DNA from 2 places in the Paucilactobacillus salsurae genome. Region 1 is predicted to be linked to the other one. Evidence: riboswitches for the same ligand, from Rfam matches in the RefSeq annotation. Region 1 holds a riboswitch; the other holds the start of a gene.
What was found. Region 1 has a riboswitch for thiamine pyrophosphate ahead of thiM (hydroxyethylthiazole kinase). Riboswitches for the same ligand answer to the same signal wherever they lie in the genome.
Positions count from the first base shown of each region.

Region 1 (7,790 bases):
CATAACGCTCATCTTCATTAAGACGTGAAGTGCCTTTTTCACGCAATTGAAATGCTGTAATGCCCGCCTTCATTAACGCTTCAATCTTGGGCAAAAATGCACTTGGGTCACCCAAATCTTGGGTACCGCCGACCAAGTAAGCTTTTAACATTTCTGCATTAAATTTCATCTGCTTCCACCTCGCGATAGGCCCAGTGATTCAGTGGCCCGTGTCCATGTCCAACCTGAATACCATTGCGAATCGTTGCATCAACATAGCTTTTACCCATGCGAATAGCTTGCTCGATTGAATCACCTTTCGCAAGTTGGGCCGTAATGCAAGCTGATAATGTGTCGCCGGTACCGTGAGTATTTTCCGTGGCTACACGTGGCGCACTCAACCAAAACGAAGTACCATTTTCAAGTAAGACAAAGTCACTACTTTGTCCTTCCTCAATAAAGTGGCCACCTTTAACCATCACGTTTTTCGTTCCCATGGCTTGTAGCTTTTTGGCTGCAGTTTCCATGTCTGCTTCATCTTTAATGGTCATTTGCGCTAATTTTTCCGCTTCTGGCAGATTGGGGGTCACAATCGTGGCGAGTGGCAAGAGTTCATTGGCTACCACACTAACTGCATCTTCGCTTAACAATGGTGCACCGCCTTTTGCAATCATCACCGGATCCACGGTTAATGGACCAAAATCATAACGTTTAAGGTTTTCCACCACCGTTTTTACCCTTGTCACATCGGCTAGCATTCCCGTTTTACAGGCTTTGATATCTAAATCTTCATCAAGTGACGCAAACTGTTCATCAATAATTTTGGGTGGGAGTGCCATAAAATCCGCTACTCCTAAAGTATTTTGAGCTGTGATCGCAACTAACACTGTAGTTGCAAAGACATGTCGTTCCTGAATCGTCTTTAAATCAGCTTGCATCCCCGCGCCGCCACCGCTATCAGAACCGGCAATCGACAAGGCCTGTGGATATTGTTTCGTCATTAGACTTCCTCCGTTGATAACTTACCTTCAATTTGTTTTTCTGTCACTAAGTTTAATTCATCCATGAGTTGAATTGCAAAAGTACCCGGGCGTGGTTGATCTAACTGCTCTGCCACTAATTGTCCAGTTGTCGCAAAGACTGCACACGCCGTTTGTGCCGCTTCATAAAAGTCAGTTGTTACTGCACTAAAAGCACCAACAATACTAGAGAGCATGTCTCCAGAACCGACGTGTAATTGAAATAATGATGTGCCATTATAAACTTTCGTAGCTTGGGTACCGTCGGTAATAATGTCAGTTTCCCCGCTTAAAATAACAACACAGTTACGCACTTGGGCACATTTTTTGGCAACTTCAACGAGATCACCAGATCCCGAACCGGCATCGATGCCCTTGGCGGCCCAGTCAATTCCGGCTAATGCGGCAATTTCACCTGCGTTGCCACGGATGATGTCTGGTTGAAAATCGGTTAATAATTGATTGGCAGCTTGGAGGCGGAATTGGACGGCTCCCACTGCAACTGGATCAATGATGAGTGGTTTGTGATATTGTTTAGCTAATTGGCCGACAACTTTAATTTGCTCTAGTTGTGGGATTGTGAATGCACCCAGGTTGATGACGACTGCTGAACTGATTTTGACCATTTCTTCTGCTTCTTTGACTTCCTCGGACATGATGGGTGAGGCACCGATCGCGTTGATGCCGTTGGCGACGTCTTGGACTGTGACGAAGTTTGAGATGTTGAAAACGATTGGGTTTTGGGTTCTTAGGGTTGTTAGTAGGTTGATTTTCATGGTTTGGGTCCTTTCGTTTTTAGGTGGTTTTTCTTCCTTATTTTTATGGCTGAAACGTGTTCCGAGCAACCCGTTGCTCTCCACACTCTGGCTCATTGCGTCAACTCAAAAAAATCATCACCCAAAAAGGACACTCACAAAACCTGTGAGCATCCTTTTTGGGTGATGATTTTTCAGAGCTAAACGACGCTCTTCGCATTACACTTTCCTTCGCAAGTACCAACTTCACAGGTTCAAAGGGATCACGTTTGATTAACGTGTCTCAGTCTTTTATAAGACACCCCTAGTGTGTATTTAATTGGTTTTATAATACTTGATTCATAAGTTAAATTCAATGGCTGTTATGAGGTGGTGTGTTAGAATGGTCCTGTAATAACCAATTTGGAGGGAAAATTATGCAAGATATTGCTGATACTTACACATTAAATAATGGCGTTAAAATTCCAGTTGTTGGTTTTGGAACTTGGCAAACTCCGAGCGGCAAAGTTGCCTATGATTCCGTTAAAATCGCTCTTGCAAGTGGTTATCGCCATATCGATACTGCGACAGCATATGGTAATGAAGAAAGTGTTGGGAAAGGGATTAAAGATAGCGGTCTTAACCGTCATGACATCTTTTTGACCACCAAACTTTGGAATCCTGACCACGGCTATGAAAATACGAAAAAAGCCCTCGATAAATCATTGACTAGTCTGGGTACTGATTACGTTGACCTCTACTTAATCCATTGGCCAAGTCCTGTGGATACCCGTGATCATTGGGAAGAATTGAATGCCGAAACTTGGCGAGCCATGGAAGAAGCCTTAAAAGCAGGTAAAACCCGTGCCATTGGAATTTCTAACTTCCGTCCTAAGCATTTGGAAGCTTTGATGAAAACTGCAACTGTCACCCCGGCTGTGAACCAAAACTTCTTAAACCCAAGTGATTTACAACCAGAAGTAACTGAAGCAAATGCCAAATATAATATTTTCAATGAAGCTTACAGTCCACTCGGTACTGGTAAAATCTTCTCTGTGCCAGAATTAAAAGAAATGGCCCAAAAGTATGACAAAACCGTAGCACAAGTTGTCTTACGTTGGTCATTACAACATGGTTTCTTGCCATTACCAAAATCGGTCCATGCTAATCGCATTGAAGAAAATACCGACTTATTCGATTTTGCTTTAAGCGCTGACGATATGAAGGTCATTGATGGCCTTCGTGGTGTTGCCGGTTTAGCAAATGACCCCGATGTTCAAAATTTCTAACCTTACTATAGTAGAAGATGTGATGCACATCTTCTTTTCTTTTTGCCGCTAACTATGCCATAATGATAGCCGATGATTTTATACAGATAGGATATTTTAAATGACTAAACAATCAAAATTTAAACAGGCTCCATCCATCGATGTCCCAGTTGATACTCGTTTTCCACTCACCATCAAACGTTTAGGAATCAACGGCGAAGGTATCGGCTATTTCAAACACAAGATTTGCTTTGTCCCCTATGCACTGGTTGGCGAAGTGATTGTTGCTGAAGTAACTGAAAGTGCCCCTAAGTTTTTGCGGGCTAAAATTCACCAAATTCGAACTGAAAGTCCCGATCGGGTTACACCACGTGATGCATATGCAAGTGAAGTTGGTGGCTTTGAACTGGAGCATCTGAGTTATCCAAAACAACTCAAATTCAAACGCGATGTCGTCGTTCAAGCACTCGAAAAATTTAAACCACGGGGCTATCGCCACTATGACATTCGACAAACACTAGGAATGAATGATCCTTATGCTTATCGAAATAAAGCTCAATTTCAAATCCGGATGATTAATGGCCATGTTGCTGCCGGACTTTATAAAACTGGCACGCACGACTTAGTTGATCTCGAAACCTGCAGTGTGCAGATGCCTGAGACAATGAAAGTTATGCGTGCACTAGTTGCCAAAATTGAAGCATTAGAAATTCCAATTTATGACGAACACCATAATTCTGGTATTTTAAAAACCATCGTGGTGCGCGTGGCACGTCACACCGGTCAAGTACAAGTCACATTTATTACCAATTCAACGAAACTGCCAAAAAAACATGAACTTCTAGAGTTCATCATGACTGAATTACCTGAAGTAGTGTCTGTCATGCAAAATGTTAATCCGGGTAAACAATCTTTAATCTGGGGAGATCAAATGATGCCCCTCGCTGGAGAAGATGCCATTACCGAACAGATTTCAGGGTTAGATTTTCGTTTGTCAGCCCGTGCCTTCTTGCAACTTAATCCTCGGCAAACTGAAGTTTTGTATCAAGAAACGGCTGACGCATTGGAACTTGATTCAGCAGATAATCTTGTTGATGCGTATGCTGGGATTGGTACTATCGGTCTGTCGCTTGCAAACCAAGTTAAAGAGGTCCGGGGGATGGAAGTCATCGCAGATGCCGTCGATGATGCTAACCAAAATGCCCGATTAAATCACATCACAAACGCTACCTATGAAGTCGGTAGTGCCGAAAAACTCTTTCCAATTTGGACCGATGATGGTTTCTTTGTTGACGCACTAGTGGTGGATCCGCCACGCACTGGTTTGGATAAGGCTTTAATTAATAGTATTTTAGACGTCCGCCCGTCTAAATTTGTCTATGTCTCTTGCAACCCTTCAACATTAGCTCGAGACCTCGTCACATTGACGAACGACTATCAAGTTGTGTTCATGCAACCCGTTGATATGATGCCACAAACAGCAAAATGTGAAGTTGTTGTTAAGTTAGAGCTTATTAAATAATCATTTTCATATTTTTATTAAGCAGATTTCTTTTAAAACAGAAATCTGCTTTTTTATTGCTGTCAAAGAGATTTACGATTTTTATCATCATTAATATCGATAAATAAAAGCTTATTTTATTTAGCCTTGTGCGATTTAATTGTATAAATTATATATAGGTTATTGATTGCATTAATTTTTCCTAAAGTTTATCATGAAAATATAAAGATAAGATTTGCCTTAATACAAACATTTCTTTTATCTTATTGAATTCCATTTTTCTAGCAATAAAAAAACTGGAGGTATCTATCATGAAGACAAACGAAACGAAAGTGCATTACAAGATGTATAAGATTGGCAAGAAATGGGCCGTGGCAGCCATTGCCGTTGGTACATTTAGTCTTGCAAGCGGTTACACATTAACTTCTGCTCATGCAGATGATACAGCAGTAACTACTGAACAAACATTGCCTGTATCTAGTGCTGCCGACGTTGTTGAACCAGCTACTGAATTAACCAGTAGTGCTGTTTCTGTAGTTGATTCTTCCACTGTGGCAGAAGTTGAAGCGCCAGCTGCAATTGAAACACCTCAATCAACTGCACCAATCACAGCTTCTAGCGCAGCGCCAACGACTAGTGTTGCAACTAGCGCTGCTCCTAAAGTGGCGGCAGCAAATGTGATCCAAAAGAATAATAAAAATTATACTCAAGTGACTAGAGAAAACTTTGCAGATTATTTTAATTTGAATGGTAGTGCCCAATATGATGCTGATTCAGGCATTATTACCATCACTGAAAACAAGCAAAATCAAGTGGGTAACTTCTCACTGAAAGAAAAAATCAATATGGATGAAGACTTTACTTTAAAGGGTAAAGTAAATATTGGTAATTCTAAAGCAGTCATTAATAAAATCGCTGATGGAATTGGGTTTGCCTTCCATGAAGGAAACACCACAGATATTGGTGAAGATGGCGGAAATCTCGGAATTGGTGGCTTAGTAGGTGCCATTGGTTTTAAATTAGACACCTTCCATAATGTAGAACAACAACCAACGAATACTGGCAGCAAGGATTCATACGGTTGGGCTGCAGATCCAACTAATCACACACCATATGGCGCCTTTGCCTACACTAATAAAACACCTGAGTTGATCAATGGTCGCAATGTTTATTGGCATATGCAGATGCTGATAGTGTTGAAAATTTACAATCTAACATTCTAGATGGTAGCTTCCATGATTTCACAATTGAATACGTTAACCATGTTTTGACCATTACGCTTGATATTAAAAAGAATAAGAAATATGTGTGGACAAAAACAGTTGATGCCGGTCAATCAGCGATGGCTATGATTGTCTCAGCTTCAACTGGTTGGGGAGCTACTCGCCAAGAATTCCAATTTGACTCATTTGAATATACGGCTGCGTCAACAGTTAACGTCCGCTATGTTGATCAAAATAATGAAGATATCGAATTGCCAGCGGACTTAATTGAAGCAAGTAAGCCTTCGTATTCGGATGGCGAAAGCATTGGTAGTAAATATTCAACAAATAAACTTGAAATTCCTGGCTACCGCTATGTTGGCATGGGTGAAGGTAGCATCCCTACAGAAGGTACTCTAACTGATATTGGTGACAACGGTACTGTAATTTACGTTTACGAGAAAGTAAACTATACGTCAGAATTCAAGACAGTTAGTCAAACTATTAACTATCTTGATGTTAACGATCATTCAAACAAATTAGCAAAATCTAATGTCCAAACGATTGGTTTTGTAACTGTTAAAGAAAACGATAAAAATCCGATTACTTACTACCTAGCTGGCGCTACAGAAGTTCCTGAGTTAGATTCACAAGGAAATCCACCAGCTGGATGGACGGCCGTGACGACAGAGCAAGCTGCTTACAAGAGCTGGCCACATGCTAACGTAACAAATTATCATGTTGTTTCCACTTCACAAACACCAGAAAACCTAACTGAAGTTGTGAGCACACCGGTTTCAGTTGATGATGAAAATTCAACAATTAATGTTTATTACGGTATCAATTATTCTTGGGTAGTAGACCATGCTGAACGTGTGATTGAATACGTAGATCAATCAGGCGCCGCACTTCCTGATACTACTCCGGATATTCAAGAAATTTCATTTGTGACGGTTATCGATCCAACCAAAGGAGACAACGATTCAGGTACTGTCTACTATGCACTTGGTATGCAAAACGTGCCAGAATTAGATAGCTCAGGCGTCCCTGTTGGTGAAGAATGGTACTTGTCTGATACCGCTAGCTACACCAGTGTTCCTCATCCAGATGTGACAAATTACCATGTTATCACAATCTCTGATGAATTAGCTGGTGATTTGACTAACGTTAATGCACAAACCGTATCTAAGGAATCTGGTAATTCCAAGATTATTGTGACATATGCACCGAACTATTCAGTCAGTGGCATATCCGTTACTAAGAGAAACATTAGTTATGTAAATACAGATGGTACAAGTATATTCCCTCCGAACAACCTGGCTATTACTTTCGTTGAAGTTAATAACCCTGCCACAGGCACACCTGAATACTTCTTTGCTTTTGGTGCACATCCAATCCCTATTTTAAATGATAATGGTACTCCAAAAGGAAACTGGTTCACTGGCTATAGTGCAAATTCGTCAGCTTGGTCACACCCAGTTATCTCTAATTACACAGTGATTTCAACAAGCAACCCAGAATATTCGGACTTAAATGGTATCTTTCAGTATCGGTTTTTCTTTGATCCAGCAAACACACCAACTGTAATTAACATTGTCATTACCTATGACCAATCATATGCAGTTGCTGATCATAATGTGGTGAATCAAACCGTTAAATACGTTGATCAACAAGGTGACGAAATTGGGTTTGATGCTAATGAACAAGCTCTTACTTTTGTCACTGTAGCAAGCGTGAAAGATCCTGAAAATCCACTCACTTATTATCAAATTGGTGATTTTGAGGAACCGACCTTAGATGAATCCGGTATCCCGGTAGGTGCTTGGACACTGATGGATGACAATTCAACATTTGTCACTGTACCACATCCAACTGATTCGAGATACAAGATCATTAGTACTTCTGATACAGAAAACAGTAACTTAGAAGAAGTATTTGCACGTAATATTAGTATGGCTGATAGCGATCACGAAATTGTCATCACTTATGCACCTGACTATCAAGTAGGTCGACAAATGAGTGTCGCTCGCCAGGTTAATTACGAAACACAAGATGGCACACCTGTTAAGCCATCTCTAAAAGACTCT
Region 1 is NZ_BAAHWX010000005.1:72,128-79,917, forward strand. Features, by position in the region: gene thiE (thiamine phosphate synthase) at 1-169, opposite strand, end outside; gene thiD (bifunctional hydroxymethylpyrimidine kinase/phosphomethylpyrimidine kinase) at 159-980, opposite strand; gene thiM (hydroxyethylthiazole kinase) at 980-1,774, opposite strand; TPP riboswitch at 1,963-2,069, opposite strand; gene ACYVQZ_RS06220 (aldo/keto reductase) at 2,170-3,021, shown strand; gene rlmD (23S rRNA (uracil(1939)-C(5))-methyltransferase RlmD) at 3,122-4,522, shown strand; gene ACYVQZ_RS06230 (lectin-like domain-containing protein) at 4,813-5,724, shown strand; gene ACYVQZ_RS06235 (MucBP domain-containing protein) at 5,673-7,790, shown strand, end outside.

Region 2 (7,790 bases), on a different contig from region 1:
CACCGGAAAAGCCAACATTCAAATAACGTTCTTCAAAATCTTCAGGCATTTCCAAAAATTGCATCGTTTCAGTTAATCGCTGCATAAATTTAATGGGACTGATATGTTCTGGTGACACTGCGTTTACCGCAGTTTTTAAGAAATCAGCATTATTGATGCCACTAATTTCTGCCGGATATTGCATCCCCAAAAACATCCCCATTTTTGCGCGCTCATCTACGCTCGCATCAATGACGTTTTGATCATCAAAGGTTACGCTACCCTGGGTGATTTCATAAGCCGGGTAGCCCATGATAGTTTGGGCTAGGGTTGATTTTCCTGTACCATTGGGGCCCATGATGGCGTGAATTTCACCATCGGGTACTGTTAAATTGACGCCTTTTAGTATTTCTTGTTGAGTTTCTTTGATGGTGGCGTGGAGGTTTTTGATGGTGAGTGTCATTTTTTTGGCCTTCTTTTTTGCTTGTTTTTTTTTAATTTTTTATTGCTGAAACGTGCTCCGAGCAACTGCTTCCTGCGGTTAACCCGATATTAGAAAAATCCCAAGCTCTGGAATTTCCCTAATATCACGTTAATCCTCAGAAGCAACCCGTTGCTCTCCGCACTCTAGTTTAATGCACCAACTTATCCCAGATCACAACTCGTTCTTGTTCTAATGATTTCTGAACGTCAATAATCCTTTGATTTGCACTCCCACGAAATTGGAGCGTCAAATCTTTTTGATCCTCTAAAAAGCGACCGTCTACCAGAATATCTATCATTGAAAGCATTTTTAATTTGTCGTATGAGTCTTGTAGTAATTCTTCCCAGGTATAACCTGACCACGACCAAATGTCTTTAGTGTGACCAAATTCTTGTCGTACTCGTTGACACAATCTTAAACAAACTTGAGTATTCAAAAATGGTTCGCCACCTAAGAGCGTTAGTCCCTGCACGTAATCGTTACTCATGTCTCGAATAATTTGATCTTCTAGTTCTTGTGTATATGGTTGACCATAATGAAAATTTTGAGCTGCAACGTTATAACATCCCGGGCAATTAAATAAACACCCGCTGACATATAAACTGCATCGCACGCCCTCACCGTCAACAAAGTTAAACGCTTTATAGTCGGCGATGTACTCTAAACTATGATCCTTAGCCAACCACTCTTTGGGAGTCGGATTGTTTGGCTTTCTCATATGCTGCGGCATGGCCGATCATCTCCTGATTCATATGTTTTTGACGCGAAGCAATTTCTTTATGTCGTCCGTGAACCATTGGTCGTTGTTGTGGGTTACCAAGGTAACCACAGGTTCTTTTGACCACATCACAAAATTGGGGATCATGGTTACCACATTGTGGACAAACAAACCCGCGCGCAGTGGCCTTGAAGTCTCCCTTAAAGCCACATTTGAAACATTGATCAATCGATGTGTTGGTGCCTAAATAACCGACATGATCATAGGCCCAATCCCAAACTGCTTCGAGCGCCTTTGGATTTTGCCGTAAATTTGGATACTCACAATAGTGAATGAACCCACCGGAAGCATATTTAGGAAATACCTCTTCAAATCCTAATTTATCAAATGGTGTCGGATGTTTACGCACGTCATAGTGAAAACTATTCGTGTAGTATTCTTTATCGGTAATATCTTTAATACGGCCAAATTTTTCAATATCATCACGACAAAAGGTGTCAGTCAGTGATTCTGCAGGCGTGGAATATAAACTATAGTGATAACCACTTTCAGTTGCCCACTGCTGACAATAAGCATTCATCTTAGCTACAATCTCTTCAGCAAAGTCATGGGCTTCAGAATTGGTTTCCCAAGTTGAGCCAAAAAATGCAGTACAAACTTCATATAATCCAATGTAGCCAAGTGATACAGTTGCCCGTTGATTTTTGAACGCTTCATCCACACTATCGTCTTTATTCAATCGTTTCCCAAAAGCACCATACATATACAATAATGGTGCATTTTCGGGTTTTGCTTGCTTCGTTCGTTCAACTCTGTAGGATAGTGCTTCGTGGCAAATCGCCATTTTTTCATCAAAAATTTCCCAGAACTCATCTTGATTGCCAGCTGATTCAAGTGCAATTCGCGGCAAATTGACAGTGACAACTCCGAGATTCATCCGGCCTGAATTAACTTCTTTACCATTCTCATCTTTCCACCCTTGTAAAAATGAACGACAACCCATTGGTGTTTTGAAACTACCGGTTAATTCAACAATCTTGTCATACATTAACAAGTCTGGGTACATTCTTTTTGTTGAGCATTCCAATGCTAATTGCTTAATATCGTAGTTTGGATCATTAGGATTGAGATTCAATCCACGTTTTACTGTAAAAACTAACTTCGGAAAAATAGCTGTTCGGTGTTCTTTGCCCAATCCTTTGATGCGCACTTGCAAAATTGCCTTTTGAATTTCTCGTTCAATCCAATTCGTCCCTAAACCAAAATTAACCGTTGTAAATGGTGTCTGACCTTGTGATGAATACAAGGTGTTAATTTCGTATTCTAACGCTTGCATCGCGTCATAAATGTCTTTGGTGGTCTTTTCCTTAGCAAATGCATCCTGATTGTCAGGCGCAATCCAACGCTTAGCATCAGCCAAATGTTTATCGTAATTTAACTGTGCGTAAGGCGCTAACAGTTGATCCACACGATTAGCCGAACAGCCACCATACTGTAGTGATGCTACATTGGCAATAATCTGTGACATTTGAGCAGTGGCTGTCTGAATTGATTTGGGCGAATCAACCCAGGCATTTCCGATCTTAAAACCGTTAGTCAACATTTCATCAAAATCAATGAGACAACAGTTTGTTTCTGGTGTTGCTGGTGAATAATCCAGATCATGCCAATGAATATCGCCTCGTAAATGTGCTTTAGCCACCATTTCTGGTAACATTTTCAAGCCAATGGCGCGACTCACTGAACCCGCCTCTAAATCACGCTGTGTATTAAATACTTTACTGTCTTTATTGGCATTTTCATGAACGACATCATCACTTTGATTAAATAATTTATTTAGGCGATGTTGTGGATCAATGGCTGCTTGAAATGCAGCTTGATTTTCATGAAACTTTTTGAGGTAGGCATTAGCTTCATCAGTGGCATCGGATGCCTGTAAGATTGACACTAACTCGTCTGCAATTTCTTCAGTTGTTACTTCGTCAGCATTTTCAAAGTGTTGCGCTAACGATTGGCAAACACTTTGAATGAGCAATTCATCATCAGTTAGTTGATGCAAAACAAACAAAATCTTATATCCATAAAATTTGGTTGTCGCACCACCACGTTTAACAACCGTTATTTTTTTTAATAGATCTAATGACTGTTGCGCAGTTAGTTTTACATCCATTTTGATTCCTCCAAGCATTAAAATTGTTACTAATAATACTAAGCCCAAATACATAAAAACACAATATGTTGTGTTAACTTTAATTAATTAATACAATATATTGTGTTTTATGCATTTTTATTTAATTTTAATTTTTAGCTTGTTTTGTCTGATTCGCTAATCATTTGATTACAGAAGACAACCCTGTTTAATTCAGATTTGCGATAATCAATTGTGTACGACCAATGCTTAAAATTCACACTAAATGACTTATTATTTGCTAGGCCATTTTTATGCATTTTAAAACTGGTCTATCACCACATATTGTTACCTAAACCACACTTTGTGGTCTCTAATTCAAGTATTGATTATCGAATCCAATACTTGGATCAATTTGTTGACCCAATCCTTGTTGATTTAACCAGTCATAAAATAAACGCCAGTTTTGTTCATCAATTGGAGCAAATGACTGGTCATCTGCAAGACGATAGTGCTGGCTAACCTCTACTTGAGAAGCCACTACTAACTCTCGTTGCAACATTCGATCAGGGACATATCTCATTAAAACTTTGGCAGCATCTTCAGGATCATTTTTAGCTGCCGCGTAACCATGAGCTGTAGCTTGCAAAAATTGTCGGACAACTGTTTGATTGTCATCAACAAAATTTTGATTGGCTGCAATTACGGGTGTGTAATAATCAAACGCCGGCACAAAGTCTTTCACATAAAAGAAATTGTAGTGTTCATTATTATTTGCCAGTTTAGCCATGAGTCCTTCCCAATGATGGTAGACAAAAATACCATCATATTTTCTTTGCTGTAGATCGGTTACTGGGTCGAAAATCATGTCATTTGAAATCATTTTAGTTTGGCTAAAATCGCCCCCATCAGCGTTAATCGTATCGCCAATAATGTGCTGCTCAGTTGGGTAACCAAATGTCGCATATGTTCGATGCGTCAAGTCTTTCGGTGACTTAATATCACTGTTAGTTAATAATCCTGAACGATTATGATCCATCAGTGCAGCAAGTGCCACTAATGGGGTTTGTTGATCTTTCACAAAAAAATCTGACATCGACATCTGTTCAGTAATCGCAAAATCTGCCTTGCCATTTAATAACCACTGACGACCATCACCGTGGTCATCTGGCATAAAAATTTCAACATTTAACCCTGCTTGGGCATAATAACCCCGATCAATTGCTTCATAAAATCCTGTATGAACAGTGTTTGGAATCCATTCTAATGCTAATCGAATTGTTTGCATGCCAATACCCCCCTATTGAATGTTCAAAACTTTTGCGCGTTTTAGTAAATTAATAATCATTTTGTTGATGACGCCGCTAAAAATGAAAGTTGAAATTAAGCGAATAATGAATAATACAATTAACATTGATGGCGCGTACTTGTTGTAACCAAAGAAAAAGAGTTCCCGACCAAAAGTCACAATTGTCACGAATACCACACTCAATGATAAACTAATCCAGTTGTAGACTTTGTATCCGGTTAACGTGTAACCTAGTTCGGCCCCAAATCCTTGTAGTAAACCGGCTATAATTCCTGCAGCACCAAATTGGCTACCGATAAACATTTCTACCACTGAACTGAGTGTTTCTCCTAAAATGGCAGCACCTGGAATGCGGAATAGATAACCCACTAATGGTCCTGCCATGACCCAGACGCCCTCCAAAATATCGTTTGCCGCTGGTCCCCAACCAAATGGGGCCAGCAATGCGGTGAGAACGTTATATAATGGTCCAATCACCCAATAGATGACACCAAAAAAAATTGCAATTAAAGCTAACAAAATGATATGCTGCACTTTCATTTTCTTAATCAAAATAGAACCCCCTACAAATTTTTTGAAAATCATCATGGCTTACCAAACTAACTGAATAAAAAAAGCAATTAAACAAAAAGTCTAATTGCGCTACACAAAGTAAAATATAGTTGCCCTACATTTCAAGTAATTCCCTCCGCTAGTACTAACTAGATCAGGTCAATGAGTATAATCTCAGCCTTCGGCACCCCAATTAACGATTATTCAATTAGGATTAGTTTACCATGCATCGGAAAAATAACAAATTTTTGTTGCTTAAATTCATCCAAATTTTTCCAGAAAAAAAGTTCAAGCGTTTACTTGAACTTTTTCATTCTTAAATTCGATCTAATTAGTTTCTTTTCGATTAACTCCTAATCCCACCAATAGGCCCGAGACTCCTAAAAATGAAAGGAAAATTGCGGCAAATCTGTTTTCATCAGTTTGTGGTAATTTAGCAGCGGCTTTTTTTGTTGGTGTCGCAACTGGTGTCTTCACAACCGTGGTCGCAGTTAAAATTGGTTCGGGTGTTGATTGTGTCGGTGTCACAACGTCATTTGTTGGTGTGACAACATCTTTACTATAAACCAATGTCACAGTTTGTTGCCCACCATCAAATTCACCATTCGTTGCTGGTGTAGCATGATCGAATGTGTAACCATCGAAGTCTTTAACGTCTGCTGTAAAGCCAGTACCGGTTGTTCCTGTCAGTTCAATAGGGTTTGCTAGTGCATTGCCGTCTGTATCAACATATTGAACTTGAACGGAACCATTAGTAATTGGTGCAGTTTTATAAACGGCAAATATTTCAATTGGATCCTCACCAATTGTTCCAGTTTGATTACCTTCCCAGTGGTCAAAAACATAACCTGAAATTGTTTTTTCATTGGCAGTATAGGTACTTCCAGTTGCGCCGTCCAAATTATCGTCATCGGCAATTGTATTTGAAGCATCATCGATGTAGTGAACTTGCACTTTTCCAACAGATTTAAAACTGTTGTCAGATATTCCCACAAATGAAGTTAAGACACTATCACTAAGATCAGCAATCACAATTTTAATATGGTTGACTTCGTTTGGCTTAACCTGAGCTGAAATTGTCAATTCCTTTGTGACGCCGCCAAAAGTTGTAAATGGCACTGATAGATGTGCATCCGTATTGTCAATAAAGTATTCACTATTTTTGACATGGTTACCGTTAAGGTCCCCATTATTGACATTGTTAATGGAGACAAACTCATTGCTATTAGGAAGTGTTGCAACATTATTACCATTCACAAAGAACGCAAATGCATCATTGAATTGACTATCAACAAAATCTGGATATTCTTCGGAACCAAAAGCATACTTGAATTCAAGTTGTGAATATTTCGGAACAAAGTCAAATTCAAGCGCTGCTGCGTCATGAGAGTCTGAGCCAGTCATTGTATCAATATCTGCATCACCTGATTCACCAAGGTCTTCTACACTCTCTTTAACAGATCCGGATGCAAGTACAACACCACTATCAAAACCAAATACTTGGGTTCCACCTTTGAACTCTCCAGAAGCATCACTGCTACCTTCGTATTTAACGTTGCTAATTTGCACCGTATTATCAGCCGAAACTAGCTTTTGCGCCATATCAGTAGGCGTGCTGGTTGCAACTTCCATTGAATCAGTTTGTGGTTGTGTAGGATCAGTGGTCGTGGCACTAGGTGTTTGCGCTGTATTTGGATCAGCTTGGTTATCATCAGCTGAAACAATTTGCTGATTAGCAACAAATAGGCCCACACCAATTATTGCCGTCCCTAACCCCAATTTTACAAATCTTGTTTTCATAATATTCCTCCCAAAATTGTCCTGTGAATGTCTGTACAAGTTAAATTCGCTTAATTTTAGCAAACGATAATTGTTAATACAATAAACAATTTTATGATAAATATTAAAAAATTAGATAATATATCTCGTTTTTTCAATCCTACAAAGAGTTTTTTGTTTAATTATAATATTTTTTAATTAGTTAATATTAGTATATGATAACGCACCGATCCTTCTTAAATAACAACATACAAAAAAATCCTCGTAAACGTTGTTTACGAGGATTCCCTGTCTTATTTCCTTTAATTAAATGCCGCCGGTGGGGGTCGAACCCACACTCCCTAATGGGAACTGGATTTTGAGTCCAGCGCGTCTGCCAATTCCGCCACAGCGGCAAATGAATCTTATAATTAAACGAAACAAAAACAAGGTGGTAACCGGATTTGAACCGGTGATAAAGGTTTTGCAGACCTCTGCCTTACCACTTGGCTATACCACCATGACTTGCCAAAACTAATTGGGTTAGCTGGATTAGACCAGCGCATGATGGAGTCAAAAGTCCATTGCTTTACCACTTGGCTATAAACCCAATCAAAGGGCGGTAGGTGGGAATCGAACCCACGCGTGCCGGATCCACAAACCGGTGTGTTAACCACTTCACCACTACCGCCAAAATATTCAGTTAAGCAGGGATAGTAGGAGTTGAACCCACACTGACGGTTTTGGAGACCGTAGTTCTACCATTAAACTATATCCCTATAAAAAAAGATGGAGGGGAGTGGATTCGAACCACCGAACCCGAAGGAGTGGATTTACAGTCCACCGCGTTTAGCCAGACTTC
Region 2 is NZ_BAAHWX010000012.1:566-8,355, reverse strand. Features, by position in the region: gene sufC (Fe-S cluster assembly ATPase SufC) at 1-442, opposite strand, end outside; gene nrdG (anaerobic ribonucleoside-triphosphate reductase activating protein) at 612-1,193, opposite strand; gene nrdD (anaerobic ribonucleoside-triphosphate reductase) at 1,138-3,351, opposite strand; gene ACYVQZ_RS08490 (ABC transporter substrate-binding protein) at 3,683-4,597, opposite strand; gene ACYVQZ_RS08485 (ECF transporter S component) at 4,610-5,170, opposite strand; TPP riboswitch at 5,285-5,372, opposite strand; gene ACYVQZ_RS08480 (choice-of-anchor L domain-containing protein) at 5,498-6,970, opposite strand; tRNA gene ACYVQZ_RS08475 (tRNA-Leu) at 7,261-7,344, opposite strand; tRNA gene ACYVQZ_RS08470 (tRNA-Cys) at 7,378-7,448, opposite strand; tRNA gene ACYVQZ_RS08465 (tRNA-Lys) at 7,467-7,539, opposite strand; tRNA gene ACYVQZ_RS08460 (tRNA-His) at 7,547-7,619, opposite strand; tRNA gene ACYVQZ_RS08455 (tRNA-Trp) at 7,637-7,707, opposite strand; tRNA gene ACYVQZ_RS08450 (tRNA-Tyr) at 7,719-7,790, opposite strand, start outside.
Region 2: another riboswitch for thiamine pyrophosphate. It lies ahead of ACYVQZ_RS08485 (ECF transporter S component); the one in region 1 lies ahead of thiM (hydroxyethylthiazole kinase).